Regions from separate parts of the Shewanella alkalitolerans genome, predicted to be linked through region 2. Evidence: predicted binding sites of a transcription regulator. Region 2 holds the regulator's gene; the other holds the start of a gene.
The links. Region 2 encodes MetJ, which represses methionine synthesis genes. Its sites were predicted from a motif close to TAGACGTCTAGACGTCTA; they were not measured.

Region 1 (9,568 bases), 1.4 Mb from region 2:
CATGGGCGGGAGCGCTTTGCATGTTTGTTGGATTCGATTATGGCAGCGCCAACTGCGCCGTCGGTATTATGGATGGGGAAAGGGTGCAGCTGTTGCCCCTGGCGGGGGACTCTCACTACCTGGTATCGACCCTGTATGCCTTCGACCGTGAGCTGATTGCCGAGGCCGTCTATCAGCAGCTAGCTGGTGAATTGAAGGCCGATTATGCCAAGCTACGCTCGGCGCAGCTGAGCCGCGCCCGTCATGCCCGTCAGGCGCTGGATCTCGACAGTGATGAGCAGGCGGTGTTTGTCGGTGAGCAGGCGGTGGCCCATTATCTTGAGATGCCCGAAGAGGGCTTCTATGTGCGCTCGCCCAAGTCTTTCCTGGGGGCAACCGGTCTGCGAGCGGATCAGATCGCCCTGTTTGAAGATATCGTCACCCTGATGATGATGCATATCAAGAGCTTGGCGGATAAGCAGTTGGGCGCTAAGGGAAGCGCCACCCATGCGGTGATCGGTCGCCCAGTCAACTTTCAGGGCATAGGCGGCGAGGAGAGCAACCGTCAGGCCGAAGCCATCCTAGCGCTGGCGGCTAAACGGGCCGGTTTCATCGAGGTGAGTTTCCTGTTCGAGCCCCTGGCGGCGGGGATGGATTTCGAGGCCAGCCTGACCCAGGACAAGACAGTGCTGGTGGTGGATGTGGGCGGCGGCACCACAGACTGCTCTGTGGTGAAGATGGGGCCGTCTCATATCGCTAAGGCGGATCGTAGCGAGGATTTTCTGGGTCACAGCGGTCAGCGCATCGGCGGTAACGATCTGGATATCGCCCTGGCGATGAAGGCCTTCATGCCCCACCTTGGGCTGGGGTCTCAGATGGTCAATGGCCTGCCTGTGCCCAGCCAACCCTTCTGGAGTGCGGTGGCGGTTAACGACATCAGCGCCCAACGTGACTTTGCCAGCCTGACCAGCCGCAAGATGATAGAGGAACTGATTAAGGATGCCGAGCGGGCAGATCTGTTGTCGCGCCTGCTCAAGGTGCAACGGGATCAGCTCGGCTATCGACTGGTTCGCAGCGCCGAGGGGGCTAAAATTGCCCTGTCAGATGATGCGTTCACCCAGGCGAATCTAGATTATGTCGATGCTGCGCTGGCTGCCGAAGTCGATCAGCAAGGCTTCGTCGATGCGATCGCTCAGCCTGTGGGCTTGATCCAGTCCTTAATGGCTGAGGCAATGGCCAAAGCAACAGATAAGGCGACGGACAAGGCGCAGGCCGATATTATCTATGTCACCGGCGGTACGGCCAAGAGCCCGGCGATTTACCAGAAGATTGCCCAGATGTATCCTGAGACAGAGATAGTGGTCGGTGACCACTTTGGTAGTGTGACGGCCGGACTAACCCGCTGGGCGCAGAAGGTATTTGGCTAACGCAATAAGGTGTTAGGCCGTCAAGGCAATAAGACCACAAAACAACGAGACAACAAGGCAAAAAGGAATGAAGATGAAAGCTTGGATTGGAATCATGTTTGCCACAGCAACAAGTCTGCTGACCGGCTGCGGCGATGATGTGGGCAAGGTGAGCCTGGGGGTCTTTACCACCAAGGATGTGATCATCGAGGCCAGACAAGATCCTAAGATCCCCGGGGTGACCTGTCATATCAGTCGCATCGAGGCAAATCTGGACTTTGCCGATCCGTCGGATATGGGGATCGCCTGTCGTCAGACCGGACCGATTTTGCCTGCGGATCTCGCCAACATCGACAAGAGCCACGGCGGCGAGGTGGTGTTTAAGGCCTCACTGAGTATCTTGTTCAAATCCCTCAAGGTGAGACGCATCTATGACGCCGACAGCCAGACGTTGATCTATCTCTCATACTCCACCAAGGAGACTGATGGCAGCCATAAGCACAGCCTGTCGACCGTGCCCCTGTACGGCACCCAGGCCTGGCAAGCGCCTGCGGCGCAAAACGAAGCGCCAGCGGCTAAGAACTGAGCGCCAGCGGCTAAGAGCTGAGAGCCAGTGGCTAAAAACTGATCGCAAGCAGCGCAAAACGAAGCGCCAGCGACTCACTAGCGTGAATCGGAAAAACCTGCAGGTAATCAAAAAAGGAAAACGCCGTCATCTGACGGCGTTTTTTATGGGTGATCCCCACGCTTATTTAGGCGAGGCGCTAGTCGCTCTGGCCATCCAATACCGCGTTGTAGCGGGCAAAGCCGGCCTCAAGATCTTTGATGAGATCCTCAGGATTTTCCAGGCCTACATGCAGGCGGATTAGCGGCTTGCTGCTGTCCCACTGGGTGGCGGTGCGCAGTTTGTCGATACCGAAGACCCCCAGGATCAGGCTCTCGTATCCGCCCCAGGAGAAGCCCATCTTGAAGTGGTCCATACCTTCGACAAAAGCAGTGATCGCCTTGATATTGCCGCGCTTGAGCACAAACGAGAAGAGGCCGTTTGAGGCGCTGAAATCCCGCTTAAAAAATTCATGCCCAGGGCAGGTGTCGAAGGCGGGGTGGCGCAGATGATCCACCTCGGGGCGTGTGGCCAGCCAGTTGGCGATCGCTAGGCCATTCTTCTCATGCTGGGCCATGCGTACTCCCAGGGTGCGTAGGCCGCGACTGGCGAGATAGATATCGTCCGCCGAGGTGCATTGGCCCATGAGGTAGCTGTTTTCCCTGAGCTGGTCCCAATGAGCCTGGTTGGCGGTGGCGGTTCCCAGCATCACATCCGAGTGACCGACGATATATTTGGTCGCCGCCTGGATCGAGATATCCACCCCAAGCTCGAAGGGGCGGCAGTTGATGGGTGATGCCCAGGTGTTATCTAGCATGACCACCAGATTGTGGCGATGGGCGATGGCGCTCAGGGTCGGCACATCCTGCACCTCCAGGGTGATGGAACCCGGGGATTCGAGAAACAGCACCTTGGTATTGGGACGGATAAGCGCCTCTATGCCATCACCTATGAGGGGATCATAGTAAGTGGTCTCTATGCCGAAGCCCTTGAGCAGCTTGTCGCACAGATCCCGAGTGGGTTCATAGGCGGTGTCGACCATCAGCAGATGATCGCCAGCCTTGAGAAAGGAGAGCAGGGCGCCTGAGATGGCCGCCGAACCTGAAGGGTAGAGGGCGGTGCCTACGCCGCCTTCGAGTTCGGCGATGGCCGCCTGGAAGGCAAAGTGGGTTGGGGTGCCGCGACGACCATAAAACATCTCGCCGTTGGCGCGGTTCTTGGTGGCATGACGCATATCCTCTATGGTGTCGAAAACCACGGTGGAGGCGCGAAACACCGGCGGGTTGATCACCCCCTTGCTCCATTTCTTGTCGCGGCCGACGCTGACTATCTTGGTCTCTCTTTTCATCCCATACTCTCGTGTTGGCAACTCAATGCAGCCATCTTAACATCTATACGGCTAAATGAAAGTGAGATTTATTGGAGTGGTTTTCCTTTTAGCGTGTAGGCTATTGCGCCTCCAGCGGCAGACGGATATGGATAACCACGCCGGTGGCCTGACCATCCTGCATCTGGTTCTCTGCGCGTATGCTGCCCTTGTGAAAGTCGGTGATCAAGCGGGCGATATAGAGGCCGAGACCCAGGTGAGGCTTGTCCTGCGCCTTCTGGGCGCGCACAGACACCATGGACTCGAAGATCTGCTCGCCCATGTTGGCGGGTAGCGAAGGCCCCAGGTTACTCACGCTCAGCAGCGCCTGACGGCCCTTTGCCTTGAGTGACACCTTAATCGGCGTATCGCTCTGGCTGAACTCGATGGCGTTGGCGATCAGCTTGTCCATCAGCTGGGCGATATACTCGGGCACCCCTCGCATGGTCATGGGCTCCTTGTCTATCTCTAGCTCAAATACCTGATTGGCATAGGTCATCTGATAGCCCTGCATACAACCTGAGATCACCTTGGAGAGGGGGAAGTTGTCCACCTCGGCGTCGGTCAGTGCCTCTTCGAGACGGGTCGCCTCGCTCATGTTGTTGAGGATCATGTTGAGGCGGCTCACCCCTTCGTGGGCGCGATCGACATACTTTTGATGTTGCGGCGGCAGATCCTGGCTGTTGAGGTGCTCGAGTGACGAGCGTACCACGGCGACCGGCGTGCGCAGCTCATGACCGAGGCGCGACGACATGTTCTCCAGATAGTGAGTATATTGGCTCAGTCGGCCGACTATGCTGGAAAAACTACGGCTGAGATCGCCTATCTCGTCGCGCACCTTAGAGCCGACAATCGCCTTTCTGATCCGCCCCTGGCTGTCGATCGCTTGCTCGGCATCGTCCCTCAGCTTACGGATGCGGCTGGAGATGCTGGAGGCGAAGAAGAAGAGCGCTAGTGTGCCCATGCTCATCACGGTCAGGATCACGTTAAACAGCTTCTCCAGCGCCTTGTTGCGCAGGGTGCGGATGCCGTGGGTGGTCTCCTCGGCGATCACCACGCCCATCACGGTTTCGTCGATCCAGATAGGGCTGGCGGCAGCCAGGATCACCGCCTTGCCATCTGGGCTGAGGCGCCAGGTGGAGCCAAATTGACCCGCCAGGGCCTTACGGATATGGCTGCCCTCGAGCACAGTAGAGTCTTTGAGCGAGTCGACGAAATGCTTAGGCGGCGTGGTCAGGATGCGATAGTAGATCGGGTGCAGGAACTGCTGCTTGAAGCGGCCCCAGAAGGTGTCTGGTGTCTGCTCGGTCGCGGTCTGCGCCCACACATTGGTGCTGCTGTAGATGTCGCCGGATTTCGCCAGTACCCGGCCGTGGCGATCCACCACCCAGATCCGCGAGCTGTTGTGGCTCATCCCCTTGATGATGCTCTCGATCTCAGGCGAAGGCACCAGTACCGTCCCCAGCTTGGTGACATCATCCGTGGCCGAGGTGCCGACGATCGCCTCGACGTTACGCGTCTTTCTGTCGTTAACATCGACGATGGCGAAACCCAGCTTACTGCCCACCATCTCCAGCGGCATCCTCAGCTCGATGTTGTAGCCTTTATCTGTCTTCAGCCACTTGCCCTGAATGCGTACCTCTGGAGTAACGGGCTGGGACTTGCGGGGATCGGCGGGCAGCTCGAAGGCGCTGATCCAGCCGTCACGTATGGTGGCGACGATGTAACGGCGAAACTGGCCGTCGGGCGCTAGGGTGGCGATGGCCAGATGATCGTTGTTGTCGATGCGCAGGCTGTTGGTGCCGCGGTAGATCACCTTAGGATCTGTCACCTCGAAATAGCCATAGAGGTAGCCGGCATACTTGCCCACCATATGGGTGAAACTGACGTTGAGAGGTTTGCCATCATCGGCCTTAAACAGCTGGTGATCGGCGCCGTAGGTCACCGCGCGGTGGCGGTTAGAGGCCCATTCGCCCAGCTTGCCATCCAGATGGATAGGGCCGGTTAAGGGGTAGGCGTAGAGATCCCGCCCCTTTTTTACCTGTGACAAGAAGCTTGCCTGCTTGTCGAACAGCTTGGGACGTTCATGCAGGGCGGTGGCTAAGGCTTGAGTGGTGCCTTCAAGAGTCTTTTCCTGGCCGTGGCGCAGGTATTTTTCCATCTCCCACACATATTGATAGCCCAGCCAAGGCAGGCAGAGCAGGAACAGGGAGAGTACGGCGACCTTAGTGCGCAGGCCGATGGGCAGATTAAACATGCTTAGTCTTGGGTATCCCAGCGGTAGCCCATGCCGTAAACGGTATCGATGCAATCGAATTCTGGGTCCTGGCTGATAAATTTCTTACGGATCCGCTTCACGTGGGAGGTGATGGTGCTGTCATCCACATAGATCTTGGCGTCCTGCATCAGCGCCTGACGGCTACGTACATGGCCTGGGCGCTTGGCCAGGGCGTGCACCATCCAAAATTCGGTCACCGTCAGCTCGATAGGCTGCTGCTTCCAGTAGACCTGGATACGGTTGACATCTATGGTCAGGTTGCCGTGCTCTATCATGCCATCTTGCGGATTGGCACCATTTTGGATGTCCGAGCGCCTAAATAGCGCGGCTAGGCGAGCGATCAGATGGGGGAAGCTGACATCCTTGCTCAAATAGTCGTCGGCGCCCAGTCTCAGGCCGCAGACGGTGTCGAAGTCACTGTCTCTGGCGGTCAGAAAGATGATAGGCAGGGTGTTCGACATGGCCCTGAGTGACTGGCACAGGGTAAAGCCGCCATCTATCTCATCTTCCAGGCCGATGTCGATGATTGCTAAGTCAGGCAGACGCGTGTTGAAGGCCTCCATGGCGCTGGGGCGGTTGGCGTACGCCTGCACAAAGTAGCCTTGCTGCTGCAGCACCTCTTTGTAGTTTTCGCGGATAGCCGCCTCATCTTCCACTATTGCAATACGCTTCATGATCCATCCATTACAGCTTAGGGTTTCTGGAGTGTGACTATACAGCAAAATATCTGGGAGAAAAGTGGCTCGGGGTAAAAGCCATTTTCTTGCCACATTTGGTCTGCGCATCGTCATTTTTGCACCCCGGACTTGCCATTTCACTCAGGTTTAATGACCTCATCGACAGGAACCACAGGGTTCTTATTTACCAATCCATGTCAACTTGAGGATTTTCCCATGAAGAAGCAGATCATTGCCGCATTAATCAGTGTTTCGTTATTTGGCAGCTCAATGGCTTTCGCTGCCCCCGCAACTCAAGCGACTCAAAGTACAAACAACAGCTCGGCCGATGAAGAGGCGCTTATCGGTGTGGGCTCAGGCATAGTGCTGGGCGCTGTGGTTGCCGGCCCTGTGGGGGCGATTATAGGCGCCTTCACCGGCGGCATGATAGGTCAGACGGTAGCCAACGACAGCGAGATCAAACAGCAGCAGGCCACGTTAGCCGAACAGGAGAGCCGCATGATGGCGCTCAAGCAGCAAAATGAGGCGCTGCTGACGGTGCAGCAGGAGTATCAAGAGGCCAAGGTGGAACTGGCACAGCTTAGACAGCATCAGGGCACCCGTTTGGAAGAGCTGGCCCTGGGGCTCAACGTCCAGTTTAAGACGGGCTCATCTACCGTCGAGCCGCACTTTCAGAGCCAGCTCAACGAGGTGGCCGATGCCATGGCGATCTCCCCGCAGCTTAAGTTAGATCTCACCGGCTACGCCGATCGCCGCGGCGACAGTAGCTACAACCAGGCGCTGTCTGAGCAGCGTGTGGCCGAGGTGAGAAGCTACCTAGTCTCCAGAGGTGTGGATGAAGCCCGCTTAGATGCCAAGGCCTATGGTGCCAGCGCGCCGGTGAAGGATGAACAGAGCTTCGAAAATGACTTCTTCGATCGCCGCGTCACCATCAAGTTACTGCCTGGCGATACCGCCCTGGCATCTAACTAGATCTCGCACCATGAAGCAACGCGTAAAAGGAGAAGTAAGATGTTGCCACGCCCGCGTCTCAGGATGAACCAGACCGACCTTTGCCCCCCGAGGGGGGCGCTTTTTTCTCGCCAGCGGCTGGTGATCGCCGCCTTGGTGTTCAGCGTCAGCGCGATTGGCTCGACGACGCCAGCCTTTGGGCGCATGGGTCAGCAAGCTGGTGTTAATGTGACGGCAGCCAAATATGGTGAGCAGCTGCACCATTTCGATCTGCCCGCCGCCGATGAGCCCACCTTAGGACAGGGCGTGCTCGAGTATCGCTTAGATGGCGTTCAGCTAACGAGCGAGGTGCCCGCTACGGCGCTTGCCGTGGATACCCAGGTGCAGATGAACATCTCTGGTTGGATCAACCGGGTGTCGGTAAAGCAGGTGTTTGTGAACGACAGCGAGCATTGGCTCAATGGCCGCTATCAATTTCCGCTGCCTCACGATGCGGCGGTCGACAGCCTCAAGCTGCATATCGGTCAGCGGGTGATAGTCGGTGAGATCCAGCCCAAGGCAGTGGCGAGGCAAACCTTTGAACAGGCCAAGGCCAGCGGCAAGAAGGCCAGCCTGGTGAGCCAGCAAAGACCCAACATCTTCACCTCTGAGGTGGCGAACCTGGGGCCCGGCGAGGCACTGGTGGTGGAGATCGCCTATCAACAGCAGGTGCGTTATCAAGATGGCGAGTTTAGTCTGCGATTTCCTACGGCAATCACCCCGAGATACTTTCCTAAGGGGCAGGCTCCAGACTTAGAACAAGCATCAGTTAACGATGCAAAAAGACTTAACGCCCTGAATGAGGGCACGCAGAGCGATGAGCAGAAGCTCTATCTGGATGTGATACTGGATGCTGGCATGGCCATCAGCCGACTGGAGACCCCCTATCATCAGATGCGCCAGACCCAGCTTGGCGGCACTAAGATAGGGCTCAATCTCACTGCCAACCTGAGACCCGATCGCGACTTTCTGCTTAAGTGGCGGCCGCTGCTTGCCGAGCAGCCGAGCGCCGTGATGTTTGCGCAATTAGGCAAGACACATGAGTTCAAGACTCATGAATTCAAGAATGAAGAATCTCTTGCATCTTCACAGGCTCACAATGATCAGGTGGTGAGCGAAGCGAATCACGCAGCCGAGGTGCAAGCGAGTGATAAAGAGGCGAAAGACAGTTATGCCCTAGTGATGCTGATACCGCCCCAGGATAAGGCGAGGGTGCGCCTGCCAAGAGAGCTGACCCTGGTGATCGACACCTCTGGCTCAATGACGGGGGACTCTATCGCCCAGGCCAAGTCGGCCATCTTAAACGCCTTAGCCGGCCTTGGCAGCCAAGATACCTTCAATGTGATCGCCTTTGACAGCAGCGTGCGCAGCCTGTCGCCGGTGGCCTTGTCAGCCACTGCGGCCAATTTGGGCAAGGCCAATCTGTTCGTGCAGAGCCTGGAGGCCGATGGCGGCACAGAGATGGCCCCGGCGCTGCTGCGGGCCTTGAGTCAGCCAGAATCTGGCGTGTCGCCCATCTCTTCGGCCGTAAAACCCGAGCGTTTGAAACAGGTGGTGTTTATCACAGACGGCGCCGTGGGCAACGAGGCCTCGCTGTTTGCGCTGATCGCCGCCAATATCGGCCGACAGCGGCTGTTTACCGTGGGCATAGGCGCGGCGCCTAACGGCTACTTTATGGAGCGCGCGGCCAGGGCGGGACGGGGCACTTACACCTATGTGGGCAAGATAAGCGAGGTGGATGCCAAGATAGGTGAGCTACTTGAGAAGATTGAATCGCCGCAGATCAGCGATGTGACTCTGACCTTGGACGATGGCTCGATTCCCGATTACTGGCCGGTGCAGATAGGCGATCTTTATGCCCATGAGCCGATCATGGTGGCACTGCGACTCACGCCCGCCCAGAGATCGCGCAGCGATGCCCTGATCATCTCGGGCGATCTCGATGGCAAGAACTGGCAGCGCCGCCTGGCCTTGACGGGGGGCGATAAGCCCAGGGGGATAGATCTTATCTGGGCGCGCAATCAGATAGCCAGCCTGCAGCTGAGTAAAAACGCTAAGAATCAGGCGGCGATAAAAGAGAGCGTGACCCGATTAGCGATGGATTACCACTTGGTCAGCCCATACACCAGCCTGGTGGCGGTGGATAGGACGCCATCACGCCCCGAGGCTATGGATGCCATGGAACTGTTTAAACCGGCTCCTATGCCGATGCAAAATCAGTGGCCGCAGACCGCCACCGAGAGTCGTCTCTACTTGGCACTGGGCGCC
Region 2 (9,568 bases):
GCCTCGAGCAGCGCCTGCACCTTCTGGCGTGACTCGCCCAGGCGGATCTGCGGTACGGCGCCTTCATCGGCGACCAGTAGAGTTCGGGCATCGACATCGGTCGCCGCCACGCCAGACTCGCGCAGCAGCGCCGCCAGTAGACGGGAAGACCAGCGCTCGCCGAAACTCACCACCTGATTACGTTGATAGTCGTTGAGCTCATCAAGCGACAACAGGCTGGTCAGCTGCGACTTGTCGGTGGCCAGTCGCTCTCTCAGGCTGCGCGCCTGCTCGTTGGAGAGCAGCTGCTCGATCAGGTTCTGCTGGTAACTCACCAGCACCTGTAACTCTTCCTGCCACAGCTGATCTGTGTCGCACAGCTCCAGTAGGCGATATAGGAAATTGGTACTCTTGCCCGCGGCCGACACCACGATAAGATCATCGCTGTGGCCATGGGTCAGTAAAATGTGGGCGACGCGGCGGTAACAATCTGCATCCGCTAAACTAGAACCACCAAACTTATGCAAATGACATCGTGTCATTATCTGCTCCTCAAACCCTTTAACTACTTACCGCGATAGCCGCTTCTAAACCCGCAAGAATATCTGCCACCAGATCCTCGCCATCTTCTATGCCCACTGACAAACGGATCAGGGTATCTTTCACGCCCGCCTCACGGCGCACCTCTGGGTCCATGGCTCTGTGGGTCATGGTCGCGGGGACCGCCACCAGACTCTCTACGCCTCCCAGACTCTCGGCTACCGAGAAGTATTGTAACGCATCTAAAAAGGCAACGAGTGCCGATTCGCCACCTTTTAGCTCAAAACTCAGCATAGCGCCGAAGCCCTTCTGCTGTCTGGCCGCAATTTCATGGCCAGGATGCTCGGCAAGCCCCGGATAATACACTTTTTCCACCGCCTTGTGGTCACAAAGCAGTGCCAATACCTTCTGAGCGTTGGCTTGGTGTTCACGAATGCGCACCGCCAGGGTTCTCAGCCCCCTTAGGGTCAGGTAGCTGTCGAAGGCCGACCCGGTCAGACCAAGGGTGTTCGACCACCAGTGCAACAACTCGCCCACCTCAGGGTCTTTGGCCACCACGGCGCCGCCCACCACATCGCTGTGGCCATTGATATATTTAGTGGTCGAGTGCACCACGATATCGGCCCCCAGCAACAGCGGCTGTTGTAACACAGGAGAGAGGAAGGTGTTGTCCACCACCACCTGAGCGCCCACCTTGTGACTCGCCTGGGCGATGGCCTCGATATCGACCACACGTAGCAGCGGGTTAGAGGGGGTCTCCAGCCACACCATCTTGGGTGACTGGCTCAGCGCCTGCTCAAGCGCACGCTCGTCGGTTTGATCCACCACCAAGAGTTTAAAGGCGCCCTTCTTGGCCAGGTTGGTGAAGAGGCGATAGCTGCCGCCATAGCAATCGTGAGGCACCACCAGCAGATCCTCTGGGCCCAGCAGGCTAGTCACCAGTGTGATGGCGGCCATACCGGTACAGGTCACCACACCGGTCGCCCCTTGTTCCAGTTCGGCAATCGCATCACCTAGAATGGAGCGGGTCGGATTACCTGAGCGGCTGTAATCGAATGCCCGCGGCTGTTGATGCCCTTCAAACGAGTAGTTTGTCGACAGATAGATAGGCGGCACCACGGCACCGTGCTGAGTGTCTGACTCTATGCCTCGTCGTACGGCGGCGGTGGCTAGTTTACGCGCTGTCATCTTCAACTCCTCAATATGGATCTGGGCAGGCACCTCGGACAAAAGAGATGTCTGGACGTCTAAATGTACCTAAGCCGGTAGTGAGCGTCAACAACTTTTGGACGTTTAGACGTCCAAACATTTAGAAATCTATTTGCATTTGCCAAAAATTCGAGGCAATAATTTGACTGTAATTTGTAAGGGTTTAAAATCTGCACCGAATTTTAGAATTTACAGGTGAGTCAATGACTGAGTGGAATGGCGATTATATCAGCCCCTATGCTGAACATGGTAAGAAGAATGAGCAGGTAAAGAAGATCACTGTCTCTATTCCTCTTAAGGTGCTTAAGGTGTTAACCGACGAGCGCACCCGGCGCCAGGTCAACAACTTGCGTCACGCCACTAACAGCGAGCTGCTGTGCGAGGCTTTCCTGCACGCCTACACCGGTCAACCACTCCCCCAAGACGATGACCTGTCTAAAGACAAGCCAGATAGCATCCCAGCCGAAGTCAAACGTCTGATGACCGAGATGGGCATAGAGTGGGAAGAGATGGAGTAATCCACTCACACACGAATCGATAGAGGGATCGCTAGGCGGTCCCTCTTTTAGTTTTCAACCTTAGCCTGGAACATTGCAGTGCCTGCACTTCCGCTCGATCCCCATATTCTGGCGCTAGCCTCGCTTATCGTCTTCGTCGGCGCCCTCACCCAGAGCCTGATCGGTTTCGGCATGGCGGTCGTCGCCGCGCCCCTGCTCTACCTTATCGAGCCGTCACTTGTGCCAGCGCCCGTGATCCTGATGGGCTTCTCTATCGCCCTGCTGACCCTGATCCGTGAGCGTGGCGCCCTGGAATTCAACGGCCTGCAATATGCCTTGCTGGGACGCATCCCCGGCGGACTGATTGGCGCCGGCCTACTCATGGTCGCCCCCCAGGACGTGCTCGGCATGACCATCGCCATTATCGTTGCCATCGCCGTACTGCTAAGCCTGATGCGGCTCAACCTGGTGGTCAACCGCCGCAGCCTGTTTATCGCTGGGGTGATCTCGGGGATCTTCGGCAACATCGCCGCCATCGGAGGACCGCCGCTGGCCATACTGCTCTCGGGTAAAGATGCCAAGCAGTTTCGCGCGGCTCTGTCGGCCTTCTTCATCTTCAGCTCCACTATCGCCATAGTGATCCTGGGGCTTACGGGGCTGCTGACCCTGCATCACTTCTACTGCTCGGCGCTGCTGCTCCCCTCTGTGCTGCTGGGTTACCTGATGGCCAATCGCCTGGTGGGACGCATAGACAAGAACAAGACCCGCATCATGACGCTGGTGCTCTGTAGCCTGAGCGCCATCTTGCTGGCCGCCAAGTCCTTAAGTGCCCTGCTCTAACACCTAGGCTCAAGAGAAGGCCGGCATCACAGCCGGCCTTTTCATTCTTAGAGAAACATACTCCTAGAAATGATAGGAAGTCTGAATCACCCCGCCCACGGCGTCATCTGTGCCCACCAGGCCGGTCAGGTCCAGATTAAAGGAGCGTCCTATGGTAAAGCCTGTGCCTAGGGTATAGAGGTTGCTGCTAGTATCTTTCATATCGTGGCGATAGCCGACACGCAGGGCCAGCCAATCGGTCGCCCTCATTTCACCGCCCAGGCGCCAATACTGGGTCTCGCCTATCTCATCGAAACGCTTATGACCATTGAGATCCACATCAGTCGTCAGGCTGAAGTTATCCCAATCATAGGCCACACCTAAGGTATAGAGGGCCTCGACACGGTAGGTAAATTTGCGCCCCATCGCCTCGACGGTGTCCAGCTTCTGGCTCACCAGGTTACGTCCCGACAGGCCTATGGTCATGCGTTCGAGTGGCTGAATGGCCACGCCGATATCCAGGTTTGCCACGGTATCGTCGTTGCGGTACTTGTTGTCGTCGAAATCATCGGCATCGAAGTTGTTGGCACTCACCACATAGTTATAGGTGTCGATACGCTGCAGCTTGGGAGAGATACCCACGGCGATCGGCATGTTGACGATCGACAGCGGGAAGCTGAGGGCCACACCAAGATCAGAGATGGCACCGGCCACCACGGCCCCCTGCGAATCCAGATCGGTAACCGCAGGCGGATTGTTAGGGTCGAGATTGGTCAGGGCGTCTATGTCGCTATCCTCGATCACCGCCACGCTCACCGCATCGATATAGGTCTTGTAAAAGATCGACATAGGCATGCGCTTGGTCGGTAGAACCACGGAAAAACCTAGCCCCACGCTGCCATAGGCATTTTCACCATCGAGGGACTTAAGATCTGCGACCAGCATATCGCGGTAATTGGTGATCCCAGTGACGTCGCTGGCATTGATGGCCGCCTCCAGACCGTCATAGGAGGCCTGCAGGGCGTCGAATTTGTCGGTCAGATTATCAATATTGGCAGCCTCGGCGCCCAGCACGGGCAACATCACGGCGCCGCCGGAATACTTGGGGGCATGAATGGCTAACAGAGCGGGGTTGATAAAGGCGGCACCTTCGCGGTTAGAGGCCGCGACCCCGGTTCCGCCCATGGCATCACTACGGGCCTCGTTGTAGAGGGAGGCGGCAGATGCCAGTGAGGCACTACCAGACAATAACACTGCGATGACCAAGCTAAGGTATTTCATCTCATTCACCCCGTTCATTATTTTTGTTCTCGCTCGGGAATCTACCCGAGTCGTCTTTAAAGATAGACTAAGACGACTAAAAAGTGCTCTCAAAACAGCTCGATCAGACACTTTTTTTTAAATCAATTTGTCGCCCCTTCCCATTGCCAGAGAAACCTGCCGATTCAGTTAACCGCCCTACCCGCCAAAACAGGCCCATTTGCAATACAAAAACAAGCAAAAATACCTATTTAGAGAGAGCTGAAATAATAAAGTGTGATCTAACTAGGTGGTTTCTCCCCGAGAGCAAGATCACAAGACAGCAAAACATTAAAAACAAAAACCATTAAATTTCATTGAATTACACCTTATCCATTAGATTTTTATCCATGATATTTTTATCAATTAGATTTTTTTCATGAAGGTGATCAACATCAAATTTACAACTACCCCCTTTTGGTAAATTTTCCAACAAGAAACAAGCATTTTGTTTCAGGTTAATAAATCGCTCAGAGTAGCGATTAAGGAAAATGATGATGAAAAACGTTGCCAAAATAGCTACATGCTTACTCCTCGCCTTCACCGTAGGCGGACAAGTCTACGCCGTCGACGGTGGTAACCCTAAGAAAGGGAAACACCTTTATAAAAAAGAGTGCAAAGCCTGCCACAGCAAGGGCGATGCCGCCGGTGAACTCACGCCCATGAGCAAGACCATGAGCCAGTGGGATCGCTTCTTCAAGCGCGACATGCACAGCGCCCAACCAGACGTATTTAAAAAGCTCTCCGACAAAGAACGCCTTGATATCCAGCAGTTCTTATACGACCACGCGGCCGACTCAGATCAGCCACAGACTTGCGGTTAACCACAGCTTTCGAAATCGAAGCGCTCATTCACCGCTCCCGATGAGCGCCTAAGGAGAGATTCACATGCGTACTCTACTGTCTATATTGATCGCTAACGCCCTGGCTATGTCAGGCTCAGTCTATGCCGCCGATAGCGATGCGCAAAAAATAGCCGAACTTAAACAACAACTTGCCGATCTCACCGAAGAGATTGACATTATCAACAGCCGCGTCGATAAGAACGAGCGCCACACCGCTCTCGACCGATTAGAGATCACTGGCGATTTCCGTACCAAGGCCCATTCATTGCATTACCAAAATGTCACCTGGAACCCTGCAATCAAGGTGGACTTCAACGATTTTGGTGCTAAAGCCATGTCTGGTGCCTTTGGTATGCCTAATGATCCCAACTCCCCCCTGGGACAGATGATGGCAGCCAACCCGGATCTTGCCGCCGCCTTCCAGAGCGGCATGCTACAAGGCGTGATGCCTTACGTGCTGGCCCCCAAGACCACCCAAGATATCAACAACGACATCTTCTACACCACGCGTCTGCGACTCAACCTCAAGGCCAAGGTGTGGGATAACGTCAGCTTCGCCGGCCGTCTCAGCATGTATAAAAACTGGGGTGACTCTACCGGCGTGCAGGTGTTCGACTCATGGCGCTCCTTCACCATGGATGGCACCAACAGTGGTAACACTAGCGGCGACTGGCTCAGGGTCGAACGCGCCTACTTCGACTGGAAGAACATAGGTGGCAGCAACACCTACCTCTCTATCGGTCGTCGTCCATCTACCTATGGCCCACCAACCCAATATCGTGAAAACGAGAAACGCGGCGGTACGCCATCGGGTCACCTGGTTAACTTCAACTTCGATGGTCTAACTCTGGGTTACAAGCTGGGTGAGATCACCGGCATCGAAGGTCAGGTAGTTCGTTTCTGTTATGGCCAGGGCTTCGAGTCACAGTGGGGCAATGGTGAGATGTTTGGCGATATAGTCACCAAAGACACCCACCTGGGCGGCTTTAACATAGATGCCATCAACGACGGTAACCACTTCCTGCAGTTCACTCTTTTTGGCGCCAAAGATATCAACGATGGCTTCAAGGGCACCATGGCCTTCCCAACACAGCTAGCGGGAATCTTTGCCCCCACCATGTATCAGGACATGCAGAAGTTCAGCAACTTCAACTTCCAGACCCGAGTACAGCCTAGCGGCGTGATCGGCGACATGTACCTGGGTGGCATCGGTTACGCCTACGAGAGCGATGAAGACTTCAAGGTCTTCGCCTCTTTCGGTTGGACCCGCGCCGAAGGCAACGGTAATGCCGGTATGTTTGGTGGCATGCTCAGCGATGCGGTATTCGAAGCACAGCTCAATGCCGACGGCAGCGAGATCATCATGATGCCAAGCGCCGCCGACGACAATGACACCAAAGATGGCTATGGCATCTATGTGGGCATTCAGATCCCTGCGCCTTACGGCAAGTTCGGCCTCGAGTATAACTATGGCTCCAAGTACTGGACCCCATTTACTCAGGCACAAGACGATCCTATTGGCAGCAAGCTGGCTACACGCGGTCATGTGGCCGAGGCCTACTATATGTTTGATATCAACCCAAGAATGTTTATCAAACTCGCCGGTCTCTACTACGACTACGAATACACCGGCAGCGGCACCCCTGTGGGCGCACCGCAGAAGGTGGATGACGTGATCGCTGGCTCTGCCTTCTCTATGTTGCCAGTAGTCGATACCGCCTATGACATCAATGCCTCACTCGTCGTCAACTTCTAACTAAGCTATCTCCCCCGGCCTAGGCCGGGGGTAGGGAACAGACCATGAAACACACACTTTCTCTCACGGCGATCTTTGCCGCCGGAGTCTTCGGCCTCGCCAGTCTAGGCGCGGCAGCCGAAAACCCGCACAAAGAAGCCATTCAGGGACCCTTTACTCAGGGCTCTCAGGTGACCGAGCAGTGCATCGAATGCCATGAAGATCACGCCAAAGACTTTATGAAGTCTTCTCACTGGACCTGGGAACTGGAGCAGAAGCTGCCCGGGCGCACAGTTAAACGGGGTAAGAAAAACGCCATCAACAACTTCTGTACTTCTATCGCCGGCAACGAGCCTAGATGTACCAGCTGTCACGCAGGCTATGGCTGGAAAGACAACAACTTCGACTTTAGCGACATGACCAAGGTTGACTGCCTGGTATGTCACGACACCACAGGTACCTATGTTAAAGACCCTGCCGGTGCCGGCGAGGCCCTGGCTAAGGTCAACCTGGAACGGGTGGCACAAAATGTCGGCATGCCGGTACGTGACAACTGTGGCTCTTGCCACTTCTACGGTGGCGGCGGCGACGCGGTGAAGCATGGGGATCTCGACTCCTCCATGGCCTATCCCGACAAGGCCACCGACGTGCACATGGACAGCGATGGCAATGACTTCCAGTGCCAGACCTGTCACACCACACAGCAACACCAGATCACAGGTAATGCCATGGGCGTATCGCCAGGCGGTGAGAACGATATCGGCTGTGAAAACTGCCACGATAGCGCGCCACACGCCAACAAGCGCCTCAACACCCATACGGCCAGTGTCGCCTGTCAGACCTGTCACATTCCATTCTTCGCCCGTAACGAACCCACCAAGATGAGCTGGGACTGGTCGACCGCGGGTAGCGATCAAGAGGAAACCGTGGACGAGTATGGCAAGCACACCTTCATGAAGAAGAAAGGCAGCTTCGTCTGGGGCAAGATGGTCAAGCCTGAGTACGCCTGGTACAACGGCAAGGCCGATGCCTACATGGTGGGTGACAAGATGGATCCATCCAAGGTCACTAAGTTGACTTCGCCACTGGGTGATATCACAGACAAGACCGCCAAGATCTACCCATTCAAGGTGCATCGCGGCAAGCAGATCTACGACAAGAAACAGAACATCTTCGTTACCGCCAAGGTCTATGGCAAGGGCGGCTACTGGAAAGAGTTCGACTGGGATAAGGCCGCCAAGCTTGGCATGGAGGCTAACCAGGCACTGGCCCAGCAAGGCATCAAGTACAGTGGTGAGCATGGCTTTGCCGAAACCGAGATGTGGTGGCGCATTAACCACATGGTTTCGCCAAAAGACCAGGCGCTCAAGTGTAACGACTGCCACAACAAGGGCACGCGTTTAGATTGGCAAGCCTTAGGTTACGACGGCGACCCAATGAAGAACAAGAAAGGCGCTAAACACGCCAAGTAATTTGTAATCCCCTTTCGTCATCTCCCTGCAGCAAAGAGGTCTGGTTCACCAGGCCTCTTTTTTTGCCCATCGAACTCACCCATTTAGTAAACCAATCCACCAGGCTGCCAATCCGCTCAAAATAATGACGAGGCAAGCTTTGCAGCTAAATCAAAAGTATAGAAATTTGTCTTATATCTAACCCTTGTCTTAGCTGCTAGCTTTAGTCCTAGCAACATTGAACTACACTCTTGTTTAATCACCAATTATTCCAAGGGACGGCATAGATGGTTAAAACCTTTCGTTTGCTCGCACAGAATCAGTCGTTCAACGAACTGCTCCTCACCTCTGTGTTTATCAATCTGCTTTCACTCGCCCTGCCTTTCACCATGTTACAGATCTACGATCGTATCTTGCCCAACGAGGCACACGGGACGGCAACGGTTCTTGTGATTGGAGTCGCTATCGCCATCCTGTTGGAGCTGATACTCAGGTACGCCCGTAGCTGGCTGCTGGGCGCTTCGGCAGCCAACTATGAGCTGCACACCATCACCCGGGTGGTGAAACGTCTCCTCAATGCCGATTACCACCACATAGAGAATCTCGGCGCGGGCAAGATCTCCCACGGCATCCACAGCATAGCGGCCATGCGCGACATCTACTCCGGCCAGGCGGCCGTGGCGCTGATGGATTTCCCCTTCGTGATCATCTTCCTCGCCCTGGTGGCCTACATAGGCGGGCCGCTGGTGTTTATCCCCTTAGTCGTCTGGCTGATCGCCGGCGTGAGGGTGTGGCAGCTGGGGCAGAAACTCTCTCTTGCCACTAAGGAGCTAAGCCTGAGCCAGGATGAACGTACCCGCCTCTTGATGCTGGTGCTCTCAGGGCTCACTACCACCAAGGCGATGGCCCTCGAGTCCCGCATGACCTACGCCTATAAGAAGATCAATCATCAGCGCCTCGCCCAGCAGGAGGAGGTCGACTGGCTGTCGGCGAAACTACAGGAGCTGATCCAGGGCACCGCCCAGGCCACCACCCTGTGCCTGGTGATGATAGGCTGTTTCGAGGTGCTCAACGGTAACCTCACCACAGGTGGCTTGGCGGCCTGCTCCATCCTAGCTGGTCGCGCCGTCGCCCCCTTAAGCGCCATCGGCAGCCTGAGAGCCAAATATGTCAGCGCCAAGGAGGCGATGGATC

Region 1: a site for MetJ is predicted at 3,374-3,391, ahead of K0J45_RS09030 (cystathionine beta-lyase). Genes of this name have one in related genera too.

What each region holds. Positions count from the first base shown of each region.
Region 1 is NZ_CP080422.1:2,000,075-2,009,642, forward strand. Features, by position in the region: gene yegD (molecular chaperone) at 21-1,406, shown strand; gene K0J45_RS09025 (CreA family protein) at 1,474-1,971, shown strand; gene K0J45_RS09030 (cystathionine beta-lyase) at 2,150-3,337, opposite strand; gene pdsS (proteobacterial dedicated sortase system histidine kinase) at 3,438-5,612, opposite strand; gene pdsR (proteobacterial dedicated sortase system response regulator) at 5,615-6,307, opposite strand; gene pdsO (sortase-associated OmpA-like protein PdsO) at 6,527-7,282, shown strand; gene K0J45_RS09050 (marine proteobacterial sortase target protein) at 7,322-9,568, shown strand, end outside.
Region 2 is NZ_CP080422.1:580,698-590,265, reverse strand. Features, by position in the region: gene K0J45_RS02655 (bifunctional aspartate kinase/homoserine dehydrogenase II) at 1-521, opposite strand, end outside; gene metB (cystathionine gamma-synthase) at 541-1,707, opposite strand; gene metJ (met regulon transcriptional regulator MetJ) at 1,932-2,246, shown strand; gene K0J45_RS02640 (sulfite exporter TauE/SafE family protein) at 2,325-3,065, shown strand; gene K0J45_RS02635 (conjugal transfer protein TraF) at 3,129-4,325, opposite strand; gene K0J45_RS02630 (c-type cytochrome) at 4,838-5,167, shown strand; gene K0J45_RS02625 (DUF3373 domain-containing protein) at 5,232-6,944, shown strand; gene K0J45_RS02620 (tetrathionate reductase family octaheme c-type cytochrome) at 6,989-8,395, shown strand; gene K0J45_RS02615 (ABC transporter transmembrane domain-containing protein) at 8,662-9,568, shown strand, end outside.